DNA from 3 places in the Mesorhizobium sp. W016 genome. Region 3 is predicted to be linked to each of the others. Evidence: predicted binding sites of a transcription regulator. Region 3 holds the regulator's gene; each other region holds the start of a gene.
The links. Region 3 encodes LexA, which represses DNA repair genes until DNA is damaged. Its sites were predicted from a motif close to TGTTCNNNNTGTGTTCNG; they were not measured.
Positions count from the first base shown of each region.

Region 1: dnaE (DNA polymerase III subunit alpha) is a predicted target of LexA. The motif match lies at 5,179-5,196, and genes of this name have one in related genera.
Region 2: ACYG9V_RS06675 (putative DNA modification/repair radical SAM protein) is a predicted target of LexA. The motif match lies at 4,427-4,444, and genes of this name have one in related genera.

Region 1 is NZ_JBTTIF010000002.1:4,357,047-4,364,680, forward strand. Features, by position in the region: gene ACYG9V_RS21725 (potassium channel family protein) at 4-807, opposite strand; gene ACYG9V_RS21730 (nuclear transport factor 2 family protein) at 957-1,355, opposite strand; gene dnaE (DNA polymerase III subunit alpha) at 1,525-5,052, opposite strand; gene ACYG9V_RS21740 (acetyl/propionyl/methylcrotonyl-CoA carboxylase subunit alpha) at 5,313-7,325, opposite strand; gene ACYG9V_RS21745 (S-(hydroxymethyl)glutathione dehydrogenase/class III alcohol dehydrogenase) at 7,563-7,634, shown strand, end outside.
Region 2 is NZ_JBTTIF010000002.1:1,258,870-1,266,503, forward strand. Features, by position in the region: gene ACYG9V_RS06655 (WD40 repeat domain-containing protein) at 1-913, shown strand, start outside; gene ACYG9V_RS06660 (hypothetical protein) at 915-1,367, opposite strand; gene ACYG9V_RS06665 (aspartate aminotransferase family protein) at 1,523-2,905, shown strand; gene ACYG9V_RS06670 (glutamine synthetase family protein) at 2,941-4,326, shown strand; gene ACYG9V_RS06675 (putative DNA modification/repair radical SAM protein) at 4,446-5,681, shown strand; gene ACYG9V_RS06680 (UdgX family uracil-DNA binding protein) at 5,684-7,153, shown strand; gene ACYG9V_RS06685 (glycerate kinase type-2 family protein) at 7,430-7,634, opposite strand, start outside.
Region 3 is NZ_JBTTIF010000002.1:3,904,657-3,912,290, forward strand. Features, by position in the region: gene arr (NAD(+)--rifampin ADP-ribosyltransferase) at 212-628, shown strand; gene ACYG9V_RS19415 (ComEC/Rec2 family competence protein) at 741-3,197, shown strand; gene lexA (transcriptional repressor LexA) at 3,191-3,973, opposite strand; gene ACYG9V_RS19425 (GntR family transcriptional regulator) at 4,179-4,943, opposite strand; gene kynU (kynureninase) at 5,112-6,359, shown strand; gene kynA (tryptophan 2,3-dioxygenase) at 6,465-7,301, opposite strand; gene ACYG9V_RS19440 (AMP-binding protein) at 7,298-7,634, opposite strand, start outside.

The DNA of each region.
Region 1 (7,634 bases), 450 kb from region 3:
CGGTCAATTCCCCTCATCTGGTATGTTGAGAAGATGCCCGCAGGCCTTGCAGTGCACGGCGTCCGGCTCGTGCCGTTGCAGTCCGCACTGCGGACAGGGAAAGAACACCTTGGCGGGTCGAAAAATCGCCGTCGCCAGTCTGACGAACAGCGAGATGCCGATGATCATGGTGGCGATCGCGGTCAGCTTGCCGGCGATCCCCGGCAGCACGATGTCGCCGAAACCGGTCGTCGTCACCGTGGCAACGGTGAAATACAGCGCATCAATGTAGTTTTCGAGGCCGGCGCCGGTGCGGAAGAAGAAGGTGTAGACGAAGCCGGTGATGACGAACAGGAACGTCAACAGGTTGATGACCGCGTGGCTCGCCTCGCGCCAGGGCCTTAAGCCACGCATTTCGAAATGCTGCCACAGCGAACCGCTGCGCGACAGCGACCACAGCCGCAGGATGCGCAGGAACGCCAGATTTGCCAGCGCCGTCGGCATCAGCAGCGTCAAAAGGATGAAGACATCGACCCAGGATGTCGGCTGTTTCATCAGCCGCAGCATGTCGTTGGAGGCTAACAGCCGGGCAATCAGGTCGGCGGCGACCAATGCGGCGACGGTATAGTCGAGCCACAGGAATGACGGCTTGTCCTGGAGCACCGGCGTGGCAACGAAGAAGGCGATGATGGCGAGGTCGATGATGACCGCCACCAGCTGAAACCGGAACGCCGCCGGCGTGCGTCCGTGATAGAGCTTGCGCAGCCGGTCACGCAGCCGCGCCATCGCTGAGCTTTGCTGCAATCCGTCCTTCTCGGCTGCTTTCATCACCAAGTGCGTAACTGTCCCAGCCGGGGCCGTCTAGAGCATGATCCCAAAAAGTGGGTGCCGGTTTTTGGAAAAGATCATGCTCCAACAAAGGGTTAGATCATGATGAGATTTCAACCAAATCTCATCATGATCTGACCCGGTGATCGTCACCCCTCCACCACCTTGCCGTCCGGCCCGACGAGGCGCCAGGCCGAGGCGGTGTCGTAGACGAACCGCTCCTCCGCAATCCGGTCACCACGCCAGCGCTGCAGGGCCACCTCTTCCAGCCGGCGCACGGTGCCGGCCTTGTCGACACGGTCGAAGGTCCAGCGGATGGCGACATTGTCGCCATCGACCAGGAATGTCTGGACAGGATGGGTGTGCATCTTCTCGATCCGGTCGAGTGCTGCCTGCTCATGCGCCATCAGTGTTTCCTTGCCGCGCCGCGGGACGCCGAGATTTTCCTGCATGGTGGCATCGTCATGGTAGAAGTCGGCGATCGCTTTGACGTGGCTGCCTTCGACCACCTCCTTGAGGAAGGCTTCGACGCGTTCGCGGCTGGGCATGATTGTGCGTTCCTGTGAAGTTTCTGCTCAACGCATGTGGTTCAAAGGAAGGTCAGGTCAACCACGCCCCGCACGCTGGCCCTATCGGCTGCAATGTCAGGCCCAGAGCATCTTTAGGCCGTGATGCACTGGCCGACGTCGATGCGATTGCCGTGTATATCAGCGCAGCCTAGACGAGCTCGACTTCGACCACACCCGGCACCGCGCGCATGGCCGACGCGATCTGCGGCGAGATGCGGTAGCGATTGGGCAATTCGATCTCGATCTCACCTTGCCCGGCCTCCTTGATCAGCACGAAGCTGACCTGGCCCTCGCCCTTCACCGCAAGCTGGCCGGCCAGCATGCCGATCGGAGCCGCATCGCGCACGAAGATGCGCAGCGCCTTCTGGATGCGGCTGGCCTCATCCTCCAGCGACTGCACCGTCTGGATGCGCAGATTGACCCCTTCGGGCCTATCCTCGGCCGAAACGGTGATCACCACCGAACGTCCAGGCTCGAGCAGATCGCGATACTGCGCCAACCCTTCCGAAAACAGCACGGCTTCATACTGGCCAGAAGTGTCGGAAAAGGCGATGACGCCCATCTTGTTGCCGGTGCGGGTCTTGCGTTCCTGCTTGGTGGTGACCGTGCCGGCCAGCCGGCCGGCGGCGGCGCCACGCTTGACCGCGGCCGAGAACTCTCCCCAGTTCTGCACCCGCATCTTCTGCAGGGCCGCCTTGTACTCGTCGAGCGGATGCGCCGAGAGATAGAAGCCGACGACCTGGAATTCGCGGTGCAGCCGGTCGGCGGCAAGCCAGGGGTCGGTTACCGGTAAATTGAGCGCCTGCTGCTGCGCGCCGAGCGACGCGCCGAAAATGTCGTGCTGGCCCGAAATGGCATTCTGCTGCGCCAGCGAAGCCAGCCCCATCATCCGTTCGACACCGGCCATCATCTGGGCGCGGTCGTGGCCGAAGCAGTCGAGCGCGCCGGCCATGATCAGGCTTTCGAAGACGCGCTTGCCGACGATCTTGGGATCGACCCTTTCACAGAAATCGGCGAGATTCTTGAACGGCTTTTCGCCGCGCATGGCGACGATGTGCTCGACCGCCGCGTCGCCAACGCCCTTGAGTGCCGCCAGCGAATAATAGATGCGGTTCTCGCCGACCTCGAAATTGCGGAAGCTGGTCATCACCGACGGCGCCACCACCTCGATGCCGAGACGCAGCGCATCCTGGCGGAAATCGGCGAGCTTGTCGGTGTTGCCCATGTCGAGCGTCATCGACGCCGCCAGGAACTCGACGGGGTAATGCGCCTTGAGATAAGCGGTCTGGTAGGACACGACGGCGTAGGCGGCCGCGTGCGATTTGTTGAAGCCGTAGTCGGCGAACTTGGCCAGAAGGTCGAAGATGAAGTCGGCCTGCGGCTTGCCGACGCCGCGTTCGACCGCGCCGGTGACGAAGCGCTCGCGCTGCTTGTCCATTTCGGCGCGGATCTTCTTGCCCATCGCGCGGCGCAGCAGATCGGCTTCGCCGAGCGAATAGCCCGACAGTTCCTGCGCGATCTGCATCACCTGTTCCTGGTAGACGATGACGCCTTGCGTCTCCTTCACCAGATGGTCGATCTTGGGATGGATCGATGCCATCTCCTCCTCGCCATGCTTTCTGGCGTTGTAGGTCGGGATGTTCTCCATCGGGCCGGGACGGTAGAGCGCCACCAGCGCGATGATGTCCTCGATGCAGTCGGGCCGCATGCCGATCAGCGCCTTGCGCATGCCGGCACTTTCCACCTGGAACACACCGACCACTTCGCCGCGCGACAGCATGGCGTAGGTTTCAGGATCGTCGAGCGGGATCGTCGCCAGGTCGATCTCGATGCCGCGCCGGCGGATCAGCTTCACCGCCGTCTCCAGCACCGTCAGCGTCTTCAGGCCGAGGAAGTCGAACTTCACCAGCCCGGCCTGCTCGACATATTTCATGTTAAACTGGGTGACCGGCATGTCGGAGCGCGGATCGCGGTACATCGGCACCAGTTCCGACAAGGGCCGGTCGCCGATGACGATGCCGGCGGCGTGCGTCGAAGCGTGGCGGTAGAGCCCTTCCAGCTTTTGCGCCATATCGAGCAGCGTCTGCACGATTGGCTCCTTCTCGGCCTCCTCGGCAAAGCGCGGCTCGTTGGCGATGGCATCCGCCAGCTTGACCGGATTGGCGGGGTTCTGCGGCACCATTTTGGAGAGCTTGTCGACTTGGCCGTAAGGCATTTGCAGCACGCGGCCGACGTCGCGCAGCACCGCGCGCGCCTGCAGCGTACCGAAGGTGATGATCTGCCCAACCTGGTCGCGGCCATATTTCTGCTGGACGTAGCGGATGACCTCTTCGCGCCGATCCTGGCAGAAGTCGATGTCGAAGTCGGGCATCGACACGCGGTCCGGATTGAGGAAGCGCTCGAACAGCAGCGAGAAGCGCAGCGGATCGATATCGGTGATGGTGGTGGAATAAGCGACCAGCGATCCGGCGCCCGAACCACGGCCCGGCCCGACCGGAATGCCTTGCGCCTTCGCCCATTTGATGAAGTCGGCCACGATCAGGAAGTAACCGGGAAATTTCATCTTCTCGATGATGGAGAGCTCGAAATCGAGCCGCTCGCGGTATTGTTCGACCGTGTAGCCGGCGGTGGGTCCATGCGCCGCCAGCCGGGCGTCGAGACCTTCATGGGCCTGCCGGCGCAGTTCATCGGCCTCCGCTTTCAGCGCCACCTCATTGTCGGCGACATCGCCGCCGGTAAAGCGTGGCAGGATCGGATTGCGGGTCTTGGGATAATAGGAACAGCGCAGCGCGATCTCGACGGTGTTGTCGATCGCTTCCGGCAGGTCGGCGAACAGCCGCGCCATATCGGCCTGGCTGCGCAGGAAATTGTCCGATGTCAGGCGGCGGCGGTTGTCGGCGGCAACGACGGACCCTTCGGCAATGGCGATCAGCGCGTCATGCGCTTCATAGTCGTCGCGGGCGGCGAAGAACGCCTCATTGGTGGCGACCAGCGGCAGATCATGGATATAGGCAAGGTCGACCGATGATTTCTCGATAGCGCGGTCATAACCGGAAACACGGTCCAATTCGACATAGAGCCGGTCGCCGAACAGCGCCTTGAGTGCCAAAAGCCGCGTCTCGGCAAGATCTCGGCGATCCTCCTTCAGCGCCCGGCCGATCGGGCCGCGCGGCCCGCCGCTGAGGCAGATCAGGCCATCGCTATGGCCTTCCAGCATTGCTGACGTCAGATGCACGGGCTCGCCCGGCGGCGTCTCCAGATAGACCTGGCTGACCAGCCTGACCAGGTTGCTATAGCCAACCTCGGTGGCGGCGAGCAGCACCACGGCGTTCATCTCCGGCCCGTGGCGGCGGCGGTCGCGCTGTGCGTCACTGGTCTCGCCTGAAAAGGCGAGATCGATCTGGCAGCCGATGATCGGCTGGATGCCCTCTTTCACCGCTTTCTGGGCAAATTCCAGCGCGCCGAACAGATTGTTTGTGTCGGTGACTGCGATTGCCGGGCACTCGTCCTTGACTGCATGACCGACAACGGCGGCGACCTGCAAGGCGCCCTCGAGCAGCGAATACGCCGAATGCACGCGCAGATGGATGAACGGCCGCGCCGGCGCCTCCGGGCGCGCAGCAGCGAGCGCTGCTTCGCGCCTCAGGGGATCGCGTGGAAGTTTGTCATCCGCCATGATGTTTCAAATTGCTCGAAGGGCTTTGAGTCGATGGAGATGTATTGTCCCGGACCGGGCGATGCCAGTCCAGCACAAATGACCACCGACCACAGGCTTCCGTACCCAGCCGCACGGCTCAGAGATTGTTCGAAATTCGCTCTGGCGAGTCATATGATGGTGGTTTCGAGAACCGGAGCGCAGCGGCCATTGGTCCGTGAGCACGGGAAGCGCAGAAACCACCTTCAGATGGCCGCCGGAGTAGAATTTCCAAACAATCTCTAGGCGAACTCCATGATCACCGCATCGACAGCCAGGCTGTCACCCGGCTTGGCGTTGAGCTTCGACACGACAAGATCGCGGTCGGCGCGCAGCACGTTTTCCATCTTCATCGCCTCGACCACGGCCAGCGTCTCGCCCGCCTTGACCTCCTGCCCCTCGGCAACCGCGATCGACACGACCAGGCCCGGCATTGGGCAAAGCAGCATCTTGGACGTGTCCGGCGCCACCTTCTCCGGCATCAGCCTTTCCAGCTCCGCCGTGCGCGGCAGCATGGCGCGCGCCGTCACCGACATGCCTTTCCAGGCAATGCGCAGGCCGTTCGGCGCCGGCCTGATCTGCGCCGTGACCTTGCGGGCACCGACAGTGCCGCGCCAGATGAGGTCGCCCGGCCGCCAGTCGGACGCCACGGTCAGCGCTTTGCCGCCATCGACCGACAGATCGATTTCCATCGGAATGGAGATCATGCCCTCGATGATCGAAGCCTGGAGATAGTCGTCGCCGAGCTTCACCACCCAATCGCGCTTGAGTGCGCCCGAATGCGGCGCCAGCCGCCCGCCCAGCCGGTCAAGCCGATCGCGGCGCAGAAGCTCGACCGCGGTGGCGATCGCCGCCAGCACTGCCTTTTCATCGCCATTGGGCACGATCGGCGCGAAGCCGTCAGGATATTCCTCGGCGATGAAGCCCGTCGATATCCGCCCCTCGCGCCAGCGCGGATGCTGCATCAGCGCCGCCAGGAACGGGATGTTGTGCTCGATGCCGTCGACGACGAAACTGTCCAGCGCTTCCGACATGGCATCGATGGCCTCGATACGCGTGGGCGCCCAGGTGCAGAGTTTTGCCACCATCGGATCATAGAACATCGAAATCTCGGAGCCTTCGGTGACGCCGGTGTCGTTGCGGATGAAGACATCGCCGAACGTGCCCTCCTCCGGCGGCCGGTAGCGCGTCAACCGGCCGATCGAGGGCAGGAAATTGCGATAGGGATCCTCGGCATAGAGCCGGCTTTCCACCGCCCAGCCGTTCAGCTTGACGTCGCTCTGCTCGATCGCCAGCTTCTCGCCGGCGGCGACACGGATCATCTGCTCGACCAGGTCGATGCCGGTAACAAGCTCCGTCACCGGATGCTCGACCTGCAATCGTGTATTCATTTCAAGGAAATAGAAGTTCTTTTCAGCATCGACGATGAACTCGACGGTGCCGGCGCTCTGGTAGTCGACCGCCTTGGCCAGCGCCACGGCCTGCTCGCCCATGGCCTTGCGCGTCCTGGCATCGAGGAATGGCGACGGCGCCTCTTCCGCAACCTTCTGGTTCCGGCGCTGGATCGAGCATTCGCGCTCGCCGAGATAGAGGGCGGTGCCATGCGCGTCGGCCAGCACCTGGATTTCGATATGACGCGGATCGACGACGAACTTTTCGATGAAGATTCGGTCGTCGCCGAACGAGCTTTTCGCCTCCGAGCGCGCCCGGTCGAAGCCGTCGCGCACTTCCGACTGGCTCCAGGCAATGCGCATGCCCTTACCGCCGCCGCCGGCCGAGGCCTTGATCATCACGGGATAACCGATCTCGCCGGCGATCTTTTCGGCATGGTCGGCATTTTCGATGACACCAAGCCAGCCGGGAACCGTCGACACCTCAGCGGCCTTGGCGAACTTCTTCGATTCGATCTTGTCGCCCATCGCCTTGATAGCCTTGGGTTTCGGACCGATGAAGACAATGCCCTCAGCCTCAAGCGCTTCGCAGAAGGCGGCCCGCTCCGACAGAAAACCGTAGCCGGGATGCACGGCCTGCGCGCCCGTCTCCTTGCAGGCAGCGATGATCTTTTCAGGCAGAAGATAGCTTTGCGCGGCAGGCGATGGCCCGATATGCACGGCTTCGTCGGCCATTTCGACGTGCACGGCGTCGCGATCGGCGTCGGAATAGACCGCTACGGTGGCAATCCCCATCCTGCGCGCCGTCTTGATGACGCGGCAAGCAATCTCGCCGCGATTGGCGATCAGGATTTTCGTGAACATCGAAGGCGTTTCCTCGGTCTTTCGTCCTTCTTATGGGCTTCGGCAGCCGGGCTCAAGCACCGCCGGCAGCGCACCCATCAAGACACTCCCGGCCCGCCAGGCCCGTGCCGAGGGGCGAAGGTTGGGCTCGCCGACGACTGGGCCAAGATTTGCGCCATATTTGGTCGCCAAATCGGGTTGAAACAGTATAAAAACCCTGAAAGCCTGAAGACCAATCGCCTTGGGAGGAATTGCCTGATGAAAACCCGCGCCGCTGTCGCTGTCGCCGCCGGAAAGCCGTTGGTAATCATGGAGGTCGACCTCGACGGA
Region 2 (7,634 bases), 2.6 Mb from region 3:
CGTGCCGCATTTTGCGCTGGCCGATGGGACAGTTCATAGGCTCGACAACGGCCACAAGACAATTCAGGCCAATGACGGCCTGCTCTCCACGTTCCATGACGCCGCCAACGACCGCCTGATCACCGGCGGCGAGGACGGCAAGATTTTTGCTGTCACCGCAGGTGGCACCGTCGGCGAATTGGCGAGCGCCGGCAAGAAGTGGATCACCAGCGTCGCCGCCGGACCGCAAGGCGCTATCGCCTATGCCACAGGCAAGACTGCGTTCGTGCGCTTTGCCGACGGCAAGACCAAAGAGTTTGCCCATCCGCGTTCGGTCGAGGGGCTGGCCTTCTCCCCCAAGGGCATACGCTTGGGCGTCGCCCGCTACAATGGCGCGACGCTGCATTTCCCGGCCGCCGAGGGCAAGCCGGTGGAGCTGGAATGGGCCGGTGCCCATACCGGCGTCACCTTCTCGCCGGATGGCGCCTTCCTCGTCACCACCATGCAGGAAAACGCGCTGCATGGCTGGAAGCTCGCCGACGGCAAGCACATGCGCATGACCGGCTATCCCGGCAAGGTCAAAAGCCTGTCGTGGAGCGTGAAGGGCAAATGGCTGGCGAGTTCCGGCGCGCCGGCGGCGATCGTCTGGCCGTTTTCGGGCAAGGACGGCCCGATGGGCAAGGCGCCGCTGGAGCTCGGCACGCGCGGCAACGCCATGGTGACATCAGTTGCCTGCCATCCGAGCGAGGATGTCGTCGCCGTCGGCTATGATGACGGCATGGTCATGGCGGTGCGCTTTACCGATGCCAAAGAGGTGCTGTTGCGCCGCCCGGGCAAGGGCGCCATCACCGCGATGATGTGGGATAAGGAAGAGCGCCGGGTCGCCTTCGGCAGTGCCGCCGGCGACTGCGGCGTCATCGATATCTCGGCGTGACCTATTCGGCTCCGCACGACACCTTGCCGGTCAATTCTTTCGGCTTGCCGTCCTGTTCCGTGTCGGCGGCGTTGTCGTAGACGGCAAGCGTGTACCGGCCGTCATAGACGCCCTCGTCACTGGTCTTGGTCAGGATCGTCAGTTCGACAGAGTTGAATTTATCTCCGAGCTGATGCTCGTGGTAGACGTTCAGCCGCAACTCCTTGTCGTCCAGCCAGTACTGGGTGAGGTCGGAATCCTCGAAGACGGTCTTGCGCAGACTGTCGCCTTCCGGCCGGCCAAGTATCTCGAGATCGCCGCGAAAATTGAAGGTCGGGCCGCCCATACCTCTGGTGACCCCGGCGCCGACCTCGAATTGCACCGCTTTGTCATCGACGGAACACCAGACGCCGCCCGATGCGGAAGCCGCAGCGGCCGACAAGAGTAGCGCAATAGCGCAGATGATCGTCCGCATTTTTCTCCCCAAACCACAGACCCGATCGCATTGGCGCCCGACTGCGCCGGAAGGTCAAGTCTGCCGAACTTGCTGCTGACCCAATGCAGCGCACCAACACGGCCAATTGCGGTTGCCGTCGCCAATTGGGTAGTGTGCCGGCCGAGAGGGATTTCATGCACAGCACGAACAGTTCAAAGGCGTCCATTGGCGGTATCAGCCGTGACCGCATCGCTGCATTGCGGACAAGCGAGGCGAACACCTTCCGCAAGGCGCGGCCGAAATCGCAGGCCAAGGTCGGTAACGGCCTGCCAGGCTTCTTCGGCGGTGTGCCGATGCACTGGATGAACGACTGGCCGACGCCATTCCCGATCCTGGTCGAAAGCGCCAAGGGCGCCGCCATCACGGATATCGACGGCAACAGGCTGGACGATTTCTGCCTCGGCGACACCGGTTCGATGTTCGGCCATTCGCCGCCGCCGGTGGCGCGCGCCATCCGCCGCCAGGCCGGGCGCGGCCTGACCTATATGCTGCCTTCGGAGGATGCGCTGGCCATCGGGCCGCTGCTCACACAGCGTTTCGGTCTGCCGTTCTGGCAGATCGCCACCAGCGCCACCGACGCCAACCGCTTCGCGCTGCGCGTCGCCCGCGCCGTCACCGGCCGCGAAAAGATACTGGTCTTCAACGGCTGCTATCACGGCTCGGTCGACGAGACGATGGTCCGGATGGTCGACGGCAAGCCCGTGAATCGGCCGGGGCTGGCGGGTGAGTTTCGCGACCTGACCAAGACGGCGAAGGTCATTGAATTCAACGATGTCGCCGCGCTGCAAGCAGCGCTCAAGGACAAGGATGTCGCCTGCGTCATCGCCGAGCCGGTGCTGACAAATTCCTGCATGGTGCTGCCCGATCCGGGTTTTCACGACGCCTTGCGCAAACTGACGCGCGCGGCCGGAACGCTGCTGCTGATCGACGAGACCCACACCATCTCGACCGGCCCAGGGGGCTACACCAGAAAATTCGGGCTGCAGCCCGACCTTTTCGTGCTGGGCAAGCCGATCGCCGGTGGCGTGCCGGCAAGCGTGTGGGGCATGAGCGACGAGGTCGCCTCGCGCTATGCCGACTACAACCGAACCAAGGAGCCGGGCTATTCCGGCATGGGCACGACGCTGTCGGCGAACCCGCTGCAGTTCGCAGCCATGCGCGCAACGCTCGAAGAGGTGATGACGCAGGAGAATTATGCCCGGATGGATCGCCTCGCCCTGCGGCTCGATGCCGGGCTGACCGGCGTCATCGATCGCTACAATCTGCCCTGGCATGTCGCCCGCGTCGGCGCCCGCGTCGAGTTCATCTGCGCCCCTGGCCCGCTCAGGAACGGCGCCGAAGCCGAGACTGCCCATGCGCCGGAGCTTGAGGCGGCTATCCATGTCGCGCTGGTCAACCAGGGCGTGCTGATCGCGCCCTTTCACAACATGATGCTGATCTCACCGGCCACCACCGGCGCCCAGGTCAACCGGCTGATCACCGCCTTCGCCACGGTTGCGGCAAGGCTGACGGCATGAGACAAGCTGCCAAGCCAAACTCGAGTACACTAATCATGACTTCACCTTCGGGCTCGACGCCCGCCGAGGCGCAAGCCTTTCTCGACGCCCATCCCGAAATCGAAGCCTTCGATATCGTCTTGACCGACGCCAACGGGGTCGGCCGCGGCAAGATCGTGCGCCGGCATGAGCTGAAAAGCATCTTCGAGGGCGGCCGCCACATGCCGATCTCGATCCTCGGCCTCGACATCACCGGCGAGGATGTTCACGAAACCGGGCTGATCTGGACGACCGGCGATGGCGACCTCAGGGCCTGGCCGATCCCCGGCACCCTGGTGCCGCTTTACGGCACGAACCCGCCGCGCGGCCAGTTGCTGATGGCGATGTACCATCTCGAGGGACAGCCTATGTCGTCGGACCCACGGCTGGCGCTGGCCAGGCAGGTCGACATCTTGGCGGCCAAGGGCCTCTATCCCGCCGGCGCCTTCGAACTCGAATTTTTCCTGCTTGCCAATGAGCGTGACGCCGACGGCAAGGTAAAGCCGGCGGAGGCCGTGCTCGACGGCCGCCGCTCGGCCAAGACGGAAGTCTATTCCGTCGACCATCTGCACGGCATGGAGCCGCTGTTTTCCGACATCTATGCCGCGGCTAAGGCGCAAGGCATTCCGGCCGAAACGGTGATTTCCGAATACGCGCCCGGCCAGTACGAGCTGACGCTGAACTATCGCAAGGATGTCATGCGGGCGGCCGACGACCTCGTCATGTTGAAGCGGCTGGTGCGGGCGCAGGCGCGCCGCCATGGTGTCACCGCCTGCTTCATGGCCAAGCCGATCGAAAAATACGCCGGCTCCGGCATGCATTTCCATGTTTCGTTGCAGGACAAGAACGGCCGCAACGTTTTTGCCGAGGCTGGCGGCGAAAGCTGGTCGCTGCCGCTGCTGCAGGGGCTCGGCGGGCTGATCCAGACCATGGCCGAATCGATGCTGGTGTTTGCGCCGCACGCCAATTCCTGGCGGCGCTTCGTCTCGCAATCCTATGCGCCGGTGGCGCCGACCTGGGGCGTCAACAACCGTTCGGTGGCGCTGCGCATCCCGGCGGGCGACGCCAAGAACCGGCGCATCGAGCACCGGCCGTCGGGTGTCGACGCCAATCCCTACCTGATCGCGGCAACGGTGCTGGCCGGCATCATCAAGGGTCTGGATGAAGGCCTCGACCCCGGCCCCGAAACCACTGGGAATGGCTATGAAGCCGCCATCACGCGCACGACCATGCCGGTCGACTGGCGCGCTGCGATCGAGGCGGCGCGGGCATCGAGCTTCCTGAAAGAGGCGCTTGGCGAGGATCTGCATCGCACCTTCGTGGCGATCAAGCAGTCGGAGTATCTGCGCGTCGCCCGCACCGTCAGCGAGCTGGATTACCACCTCTACCTCCACGAGGTCTGAGAGACCGCCTGGAACTCGGGCAGTCGTCCTGCTAGCCCGACGATCAGGCGGCGATTACTTTTTCGCCGCCTGCATCAAATGACGTGGCGCTGCAGCCTTCAAGAACATATCATGAACGGATGAGCGCACCCACCGTCCGTGAAAAGCTGGCAATCCTGTCTGACGCCGCCAAATACGATGCTTCTTGCGCCTCGTCTGGCTCGGCGAAGAAGGATTCGCTCCAATCCGGCGGTATCGGCTCCACAGAAGGCATGGGCATCTGCCATTCCTACGCGCCGGATGGCCGCTGCATTTCGCTCCTGAAAATCCTGCTGACCAATTTCTGCATTTACGATTGCAGCTACTGCATCAACCGCTCGTCATCGAATGTGCGCCGCGCCCGCTTCAGCATCGACGAGGTGGTGAAGCTGACCATGGATTTCTACCGGCGCAACTACATCGAGGGCCTCTTCCTGTCCTCAGGAGTCATCCGCTCCCCGGACGAGACCATGGCCGAAATGGTGGAAGTGGCGCGGCGGCTGCGGCTGGACGAAAAATTCTCCGGCTATATTCATCTGAAGACCATTCCGGAAAGCTCGGCCGAACTGGTCGAGCAGGCCGGGCTCTACGCCGATCGGCTGTCTATCAACGTCGAACTGCCGACCGATGAGGGCGTCAAGAAACTGGCGCCGGAGAAGAAGCCGGAAACGATCCGGCTTTCCATGGCGAACCTGCGCCGGAAGATGGAGGAAAAAGCCGAGCCGACGCTGAGGACCAAGAAGCGCGAACGCTTTGCGCCCGGAGGTCAGTCGACGCAGATGATTGTCGGCGCCGACAAAACATCCGACGACGGCATTTTGCACACCAGCGCGCGGCTCTATGGCAGCTATCACCTGCGGCGCGTCTATTATTCCGCCTTCAGCCCAATCCCGGATTCGTCATCGTCGCTGCCGCTGCAAAAACCGCCGCTGATGCGCGAGCACCGGCTCTATCAGGCCGACTGGCTGATGCGTTTCTACGGCTTTTCGCAGCCGGAAATCCTCGCCGGCAGCAGCGACGGCATGCTCGATCTCGCCATTGACCCCAAGCTCGCCTGGGCTTTGCGCAATCGGGCGAGGTTTCCCGTCGACATCAACCGCGCCGACCGCGAAGCGCTGCTGCGGGTTCCGGGTCTGGGCACCAAGGTGGTGGCGAAGATCCTTGAAACCCGCCGCCACCGACGCATGCGGCTGGAAGATGTCGGACGGATCTGCCATTCGATCGCCAAGCTGAGGCCCTTCATCATCGCCGAAGGCTGGTCGCCGGGCGGACTCACCGACAAGACAGGCCTGCGCGACACGATCGTAAAGTCCTGCGAACAACTGTCGCTGTTTTGACCATGCAGCCGGCTCAGCTCGACCTTGCCCGATACACTGTCCGGCTAGCGAGCCAGACCGATTTCGCCGGTTGGCGCGATGCGGCACGGCGTCTGGCGCTGAATGAGGTCCGACCTGAGGATATTAGTTGGGGTGTCGGGTCCGACGCCAATGATCCTCAAGATGCCTTGCCGGCGGTGCCAGAGGGCGCGCAGCTTACCGTCCCGCGCGAGTTCATCGCCCATGCCGAAACCGCCTTCTGCCACTCCGACCCCGGCCGGTTTGCCTTTCTCTACTGGATGCTTTGGCGCCTGCGCACCGAGCCGAAACTGCTGGCGATCGCATCCGATCCCGACACCAGGCGGCTCGAAGCCATGGAAAAGGCGGTGCGGCGCGACAGCCATAAGATGCATGCCTTCGTACGCTTCCGGAAGATCGGCGACGGCGAGAACGAGCGCTACGTCGCCTGGTTCGAGCCGGAGCATTTCATTGTCGAGCGCAACGCGGATTTCTTCGTCCGGCGGTTCACCGGCATGCGCTGGACCATCCTGACGCCCTATGCCTCCGCCGACTGGAACGGCGAAAGGCTGGCGATCGGGCCGGGTGCGGCCAAGGGCGATGCACCCGATCAGGACGACACCGAGGCGTTGTGGCTGACCTATTTCGAAAACATCTTCAACCCGGCGCGGCTCAAGGTGAAGGCGATGCAGAAGGAAATGCCGAAGAAATATTGGCGGAACCTTCCCGAGGCCTCGCTCATTCCAGATCTGATCGCAGGAGCGGACGAGGCCGCCAGGGATATGATTGCCAGACTGCCGACAACGCCGGCGCCGCACCACGCCAAGCTGCAGGCAAGACATTGGCCGAAGCCCGAGCCGGCCGAGGCGCCGGATGAAGACGATGCCAAGACGATTTCCGATTTGCGCGAGGCTGCAAAGGGTTGTCGTCGCTGCCCGCTCTGGCGCGACGCGACACAGACCGTGTTCGGCGAGGGGCCGGATGACGCCAAAGTGGTCTTCGTCGGCGAACAACCTGGCGATCAGGAAGATCTCGCCGGCAAACCTTTTGTCGGGCCAGCGGGCAAAGTGTTCGATGCGATTCTCGATGACGCAGGCGTCGACCGGCAAAAAGTCTACGTCACCAACGCCGTCAAGCACTTCAAGTTCGAGCCGCGCGGCAAGCGCCGCATCCACTCGAAGCCAAATACCGGCGAAGTCCAGGCCTGCCGCTGGTGGATCGGCCGGGAGCTTGAGCTGATCAAGCCGGACCTCGCCGTGGCGCTTGGGGCAACGGCGGCGTTGTCGCTGCTGGGCAAGGCCATTGCCGTGACGAAAATGCGCGGCCAGTTGATCGAACGCGATGATGGCTTGCGCGTGTTCATCACCATCCACCCCTCCTTTATTCTGCGTATTCATGAGCCCGCGGACAAGGAGGCAGAGCGCGAGCGGTTTCTCAGGGATATGAGAGAGGTGAAGCGGCTGATGGGGTCGTGAGATGAGCGAAAGCCTCAGCGACATCGTCATCCGCGGGCGGAGCAAGGAGTGAAGCGACGCAGCGCAGACCCGAGGATTCATGCCGCGACGTTTGGACGCTGCTACGGTGCAGAATTCTGCTCCGCTGCGCTCGACGGCTAACATCACGGAATGGACCCGGGGCTTCGCGACGGAGCTTCGCTCCTGCTTCGCCCAGGGATGACGAAGCTGAGTGGCTTCAGCCAATCACCTACGGTCGTGAATCCAACGTTGGAAACTTCGGCCGCCACGGCCGAATTAACTGATTAGGATTGCCCTCAGATCATTCACATTCGTACCCGTCGGCCCCGGCACGAACAGATCGCCGATCGCGTTGAACGCCGTCCAGGCATTGTTGCCGGCCAGCATCGCCTTGGCGTCGATGCCGGCGGCACGCATGCGCGAGACAGTTGAGCCATCGGCAAAGGCGCCGGCATTGTCTTCAGAGCCATCGATGCCGTCG
Region 3 (7,634 bases):
CACAGTGCCTGGAACATCGCTGCGACGGTGGTAGCCCCCTCTGACGAGCGGACATTTCTTCACGGATGCGGCACTGCCCGACACAACGCCGCCGTGACAGCGTTGGCTTGGTCACGCATATTGACCTTTCTGCAATCATTATCGTGAACACCGCAACTGTGTGCGGTCCGGCCTCGCCACGAAGGAGGAATGATTGAAAGAAGGACTACCGATGACCAGAAACGCCGACCATACGGAGGGTGATCCGTTCTACCATGGTACCCGGGCGGATTTGAAACCCGGGGATCTGCTGAGCGTCGGCCACCCTTCCAATTTCAGAGGTAAACCACTGTCATGGATCTATTTCACCCAGACACTGGAAGCCGCCATCTGGGGAGCAGAGCTTGCAACGGGTGACGGTCGTCAAAGGATTTACATCGTAAAGCCGACGGGGTTTTTTATGGATGACCCTAACCTGACCGATAAAAAATTTCCCGGTAATCCGACGAAATCCTACCGCTCCCGTGATCCGTTGCTCATCCTGGGGGAGCTCGCTGAATGGCAGGGTCATACACCGGAACAATTGAAGGCAATGCACGATGGGCTTGCTCGCCTGAGGGCGGAGGGCCGGGATATGATTGAGGATTGAGCGTCCTTGGCGAGTGATCGTCAATTCCGGCGCGGTGGACGCGACCGCACGGACTTTCGCACTTTGCGCGTTCATGTAGCATAGGAGGTCTGGGGCGCAAGGGGCAGACCCGATGGCTGGACGTGGCCGGGGCACGAAGGAAGGCGAAGGCGGCGAGGCAAGCGTCAGCGAACGCTCGCTGTTTGCCGATAGTCCCTATGCCGAGCCGCTGCCCCTCGCGCTGCCTGAGCCGCATCCCGGCATAGCGCCCGCGCTGCCCGGTCACGCCTTGCCGGCGCAAGTCACAGCGCCCGGATCTATCGCCCGACTGCGCAGACGGCTTCGCCGCCCGTCATGGCCCGCGCTCCGCCGCAGCCTTGCCGTGGCCGCCAACACGGAGCTCGACCGGGGCGTCGCCTTCCTGCTGGTCCCGGTTTTCCTGGCAGCCGGCGTCATCGTCTACTTCTCGCTGGCCGGCGAGCCGGGCTTTGCGCAGCCAATCGCCATTGTGGTGCTGGCGACATGTTGCGCTGTCGCCACGCGATCGCGGCCGAGGACGCATCTGTTCTGCATGGCCGCGATGCTGTGCGCGCTCGGCGTCGTCGCCGCCAAAGTCGAGACCTGGCGCGCCGGAACGCAGATGCTCGGCTCCGAGATCCAGACACGGCTGACCGGCCGCGTCGTCAGTCTCGAACAGATGGAGAGCGGGCGCATCAGGCTGACGCTCGACGTGGTTTCGACCGCTTACCCCAAGCTGCGCTACGCCCCGGAGCGGGTCAGGCTCTCGGCGCGGACCGTTCCCGCCGATATGACCGCCGGCTCCCTGATCACCGGCTATGCCAGGCTGTTGCCGCCGACCGGTCCGGTGCGGCCGGAGAGCTACGATTTCTCCTTCGACAGCTATTTCACCGGTATCGGCGGCAGCGGCTTCTTTCTCGGCAATCCGAAAACCATTGCTACGCAGGGACCGCCGCCGCTGACCGCGCGGCTCTCCTCGGCAATCGAGAGCGCGCGCGAAAACATTGCCGACCATATCAGGGGCAAGATCGGCGGCGCCGAAGGCGAGATTGCCGCGGCGTTGATTGTCGGGGTGCGCGCCGGCATCCCGGACGAGGTCAACGAAGCGATGCGGCGCACCGGCATCTACCACATCATCTCCATCTCCGGCCTGCACATGGCGCTGGTTGCCGGCACCATCATGGCGTTGCTGCGTGGCGCCTTTGCGCTGTTTCCCGATTTCTCTTCGCGCCGGCCGGTGAAGAAATATGCGGCCGCGGCAGCGCTTGTCTCGATCGCCGCCTATCTCGTTATTTCAGGCGTCGTGGTTGCCGCCGAGCGCAGCTTCATCATGCTGGCGGTCATGCTTGTCGCCGTGCTGTTTGATCGCGCCGCACTCACCATGCGCAATCTGGCGATCTCCGCCATTGCCGTCATCCTGGTGTCGCCGCACGAGGTGGTCGGTCCCAGCTTCCAGATGTCGTTTGCCGCCACTGCCGCCCTTGTCGGCGCCTATGCCGGCTGGGCCGATTACCGCGCCGACAAGGTGAGAACGCCGCTGGCAAAGCGCTCCTTCGTCGGCTTCCTGTCGCGAAAATTCGCGCTGGCCATGGGCGGCCTCGCCATGACCTCGATCATCGCCGGCAGTGCAACCTTGCTGTTCGCCATCTGGCATTTTCAGCGTGTGTCGCCGCTCAGCCTGATCGCCAATCTGGCCGTGATGCCGATTGTTTCGTTGATCGTCATGCCCTTTGCCGTGCTCAGCGCACTGGCGATGCCGTTCGGCGCCGACGGGCCGCTCCTCTATGTGATGGGCAAGGGTCTGATGGCGATGATCGCTATATCGGCCTGGATTTCCGAGCGCTCGCCGGTCGACGCCGTCGGGCTGATCTCCATCCGCTCGGTGCTGTTGGTGGCGGTCGCCCTCGTCATCGCCACCATGGCCACCACCTGGCTCAGGCTGGCGGCCGTGCCTTTCGCGCTGGCCGGCCTGTTGACGGTGCCGCAGGTGCTTACGCCCGACGTGCTCATATCCGAGGACGCGCATCTGGTGGCCATGCCGATAGGTGGCGGCGAACTCGCCCTCAACCGCGAACGCTCCAACGAATTCACCACGGACAATTGGAAACGGGCGCTGCGGGCCGAAACCATTATCCCGCCCGAGATTTTCGAGGCAACAGATACGCGGTTCGATCTCGATCCGCTCGATCTGCCGCCCGGGTCGCCCTTCTATTGCATGGGCGATCTCTGTATCGCCCGGCACCCTTCCGGAGCCATTGTAGCGCTTGCGAAAGACCGCAAGACGGCGCGGCCGGCCTGTGCCTTCGCGAGCCTGATCGTCATCGATGACGCCACCGCCTACAATCCGTGCCGCGACCCGCTGGTGCTGGTCGTGACGAAGAAACAGCTGGCCCGCGACGGCAGCGCCGCCGTCTTCTTCGATCCGCAATCGGCAGCTGCAGCGCCAACCATCCGCTTCGCCGTCGACAAGCCGTATCGCCCCTGGCACGAGCAACGCCGCTTCTCCCGCGAAGCGCGCGGCCTGCCGCCTTACAACCAGCGTGAAAAATACAAACCCAAGCCGGCTCAGTAGCGCCGGATCAATCCGACAAGCTTGCCCTGCACCTTCACCCTGTCCGGTCCAAAAATGCGGGTCTCGTAGGCCGGGTTGGCGGCTTCCAGGGCGATCGAGGCGCCCTTGCGGCGGAAGCGTTTCAGGGTCGCTTCCTCATCGTCGACCAACGCCACCACGATCTCGCCGGGGCTGGCTGTGTCGGCATTGCGGATGATGACCGTGTCGCCATCGAAAATGCCGGCCTCGATCATCGAATCACCCTTGACCTCGAGCGCGTAGTGTTCGCCGCCCATGATCATATCGGGCGGCACCGAGATCGAATGGGTCTGATGCTGGATGGCGTCGATCGGCACGCCGGCGGCGATGCGTCCCATAACCGGGATTGAAATCGCGGAAACGGCATCGTCATTGCCGGCCGACATCGAACGCGACGGCGAGCCCGGCTTGATCTGGCGGCCGAGACCGCCTTGGCCCATCGCGCCTTGTCCTTGGCCGCCTTGCCCTTGGCCGGTTTGACCAAGACTGCCCTGAATCACGCTCGGCGAAAACTTCCTCGCCGCATTGAGGCCTGGTGCGATCGAGTCGGGCAGCCGCAGCACTTCCAGCGCGCGCGCCCGGTTCGGCAGCCGGCGAATGAAACCGCGCTCCTCAAGCGCCGTGATCAGGCGGTGGATGCCGGACTTGGAGGCGAGGTCGAGCGCTTCCTTCATCTCGTCGAAGGACGGCGGGATTCCGCTCTCCTTCAGGCGTTCATGGATGAACATCAGAAGCTCATGTTGTTTGCGCGTCAGCATCGCGGCCCCCAAGGGTTCTGAAACCAGAATCAGAAAAAACAAACCCAGAACAAACACTATCTGTTCCAGTTGTGTTCCGCAACCTTTTAAAGTTTAATGAATGTGTTGACGTTTTGTTCAGCGTAACGTTCGGCGCTGCGAGCGCCGCCTGCGCCCCGTTGCCAGCAACGGGGTGAAACGAAGACAAAGTGCCCTGCGTCGTCGGCTACGATCGCCGCTTCCTTTTCGGACGGGGCTGCGCAGCATCCGCGCGGGGTTCTCTCTGGGCATAGACCCGCAGCGTGTAGCCGATGTGAGCGGTCATCAGAGTTTTCGCACGTTCGACGTCGCGATCGAGGGCCGCTTCCATCAGGGCGGTATGGTGTTCGATCGCCACGGCGTCGCGCAGGGCCGCCACGGCCTTCCGGTGTCCGTCCGTGCGGCCGGCGGCGGCGCGCAGCGTCGGGGCCAGACCCAGAAAGCGGTGATGGCGATGCAATTGGTCGGAAATCGTTGCATTGAAGCGCAGCAGCCAGCTGGATGTCGCGGCACTGAGCAGCGCCGCATGGAAGGCATCGTGTTTTTCGTACCACGCGTCGACCGCATCATCCGATGGATCGTCGAGAACAGACCCGCACCGTGAGAGACGATAGTGGGCGGCAACGACCGCGTCTTCCCACTCACGGTCGCCCTTCTCGATCGATTCCACCAGCAGGGGCAGTTCGACCACCAGCCGCGCACGTGCCAAATCCTCGAGCTCCGCCCGAGAGACGGGAGCGACCGCAAACCCGCGGTTGCTGATGGCGGTCACAAGCCGTTCCGCCTCCAGCCGCGACAGCGCCTCGCGCAACGGCGTCCAGCCGATGCCGTAGGTGTTGCGCAGCGTGCTCAGCTTCAACGGCGCGGCAGGCGCCAGCCGGGTCGCAAGAATATCGCGCCTGAGCAGGCGATAGGCCACTTCCGTCTTCGAGGTCTGCTCGTCATCCAGCATCGTGATCCATCAGACATAAACGCTCGGGCGGATCATTATATATCAAAGCCTTTCAATGGGTGAATTATATATAATGTTTGACAGTTCAAGGGCGACCACTCAAGATCACCGGCATGTTTGGGCGGCAGGCTCCGCCGCGCGCGTTTGTCCATGGAGGGGCGCCGGATCATGAGCACGACACCCGATCTCGCTACAATCGAAGCAATGGATGCCGCCGATCCGCTGCGCTCCATGCGTGAACGCTTTGTCTTGCCGCAAGGCGTGATTTATCTCGACGGCAATTCCCTGGGCGCCGCGTCAGCGGTCGTCTTCAGCGAACTGCAGCAGGCCGCCACGCAGGAATGGGCGCACGACCTCATTCGCGCCTGGAACACCGCCGGCTGGTTCAACATGCCGGTGGAACTCGGAGATCAGCTCGGGCGACTGATCGGCGCGGCTGATGGGCAGACGGTGGTCTGCGACACAACCTCGATCAACATCTACAAGCTGCTGCACGCAGCGCTCGGCATGCGGCCGGATCGGTCGGTCATCGTTGCCGAGGGCGACAGTTTCCCGACCGACCTCTACATGGCCGAAGGCGTCGCCTCGACCCGGCCGGGAACGCGGCTGCGGCTGGAGGGCGTCGACGCGGCCGCAATCGAGGAGCTGATCGACGACAGCGTTGCCGTCATCCTGGTCAACCACGTCAACTACAAATCCGGCCAGTTGCGCGACATGGCGGCGCTGACGCGCAAGGCACATGACGCCGGCGCGCTGATCATCTGGGATCTCTGCCACACGGCCGGCGCCTTGCCGGTCGAACTTGACCGTGCCAATGCCGATTTCGCCGTCGGCTGCACCTACAAATACCTCAATGGCGGCCCGGGCTCGCCAGCCTTCATCTACGCGGCCGAGCGCCACCATGACGATGCCCACCAGCCGCTCAGCGGCTGGTGGGGCCATGCGCGGCCCTTTGCCTTCGAGCAGGGCTTTGCCGTCGGCAGCGGCATTCGCCGCTTCCTGTGCGGAACGCAGCCGGTGCTGTCGATGCGGGCGCTCAAGGGCGCGCTCGATATCTGGAACGACGTCGATATGGCGGCGGTGCGCAGAAAAAGCATCGCGCTGACCGACCTGTTTATCCAGCTCGTCGAAGCCAGATGCGGCGCCTACCGGCTTGAACTGGAAAGTCCTCGCGACGGCAGCCAGCGCGGCAGCCAGGTGTCGTTCCTCCATCCGCATGGCTATCAGGTGATGCGCGCGCTGATCGAGCGCGGCGTGATCGGCGATTTCCGGGCGCCGTCGACCATCCGTTTCGGCTTCACGCCGCTCTATGTCGGATATGGCGATGTCTGGCAGGCGGTCGAAGTCCTGGAGGATATTCTGCGCACCGGCGCCTGGCAGGACGCCCGCTTCGCGGTGAAGACCGCGGTTACGTGAGAAACCAGAGCAATTTCAGGAAAAGTGTGAAGCGGTTTTCCGTCCGAAATTGCGTCAATCAAAGAGCTAGAGCATTTCGCCGTTTCCGTTAAACGGTGAAATGCTCTAGAGCCGGGTGCGGACCGTCCAGAGCTCCGGAAACAGCACGACCTCCAGCATCTTCTTCAGATAGGAGGCGCCTGAGGTGCCGCCGGTGCCGCGCTTCAAGCCGATGATGCGCTCGACCGTTGTGACGTGGTTGAAGCGCCAGCGGCGGAAGTAATCCTCGAAGTCGACCAGCTTCTCGGCCAGTTCGTAGAGCATCCAGTAGCGCTGCGGGTCGCGGTAGACGGTTTGCCAGGCAGCCAGCACGTCTTCGTTCTCACCGCGCGTCTCGCGCCAGTCCGTGCGCCCGGCATCGGCGCCGATGTCGAAGCCATTGCGCGCCAAAAGCAGAAGCGCCTCGTCGTACAGCGACGGCGTGGCCAGGATCGCTTCCAGCCTGTCCGTAAGATCGCGCCGGTGCTTGTGCGGCCCGAGCATGGCTAGGTTGCGGTTGCCGGCCATGAACTCGATGGCGCGGTACTGCCACGACTGGAAGCCCGAGGATTGGCCGAGCGCGTCGCGAAACTCGGTGTATTCGCTTGGCGTCATCGTGCGCAGCACGTCCCAGGCATTGTTGAGCTGCTCGAAGATGCGCGCGACGCGCGACAGCATCTTGAAGCTCGGTTCGAGGCGGTCGGCGCGGATCGAGCGGATCGCGGCGCCGATCTCGTGCAAAGCGAGCTTCATCCACAATTCCGATGTCTGATGCTGGATGATGAACAGCATCTCGTCATGGGCCGAAGACAGCGGCGCCTGCGCATCGAGCACCTTGTCCAGCTGCAGATAGTCGCTGTAGGACATCCGCTCCTTGAACGACATCTGCGCGCCATCGGACGCCGGATCGTGCGGCTTAATCAATTGCTCTTCTCCGCGCGCAACCGGAAGCGCTGGATCTTGCCGGTCTGGGTTTTGGGCAAGGCGTCGATGAACTTCACCGAACGCGGATATTTGTAGGGCGCGATCGTTGCCTTGACGTGGTCCTGCAGGCGTTTGACGGTCAATGCGTCCGGCGAAACACCTTGCACAAGCACGATATGCGCCTCGACGATCTGGCCGCGTTCATCGTCCTCGGCGCCGGTCACCGCGCATTCGGCGACGTCGGGATGCGAGAGCAGCGCCGCTTCGACCTCGGGGCCGGCGATGTTGTAGCCGGCGCTGACGATCATGTCGTCGGAACGCGCGGCGAAGTGG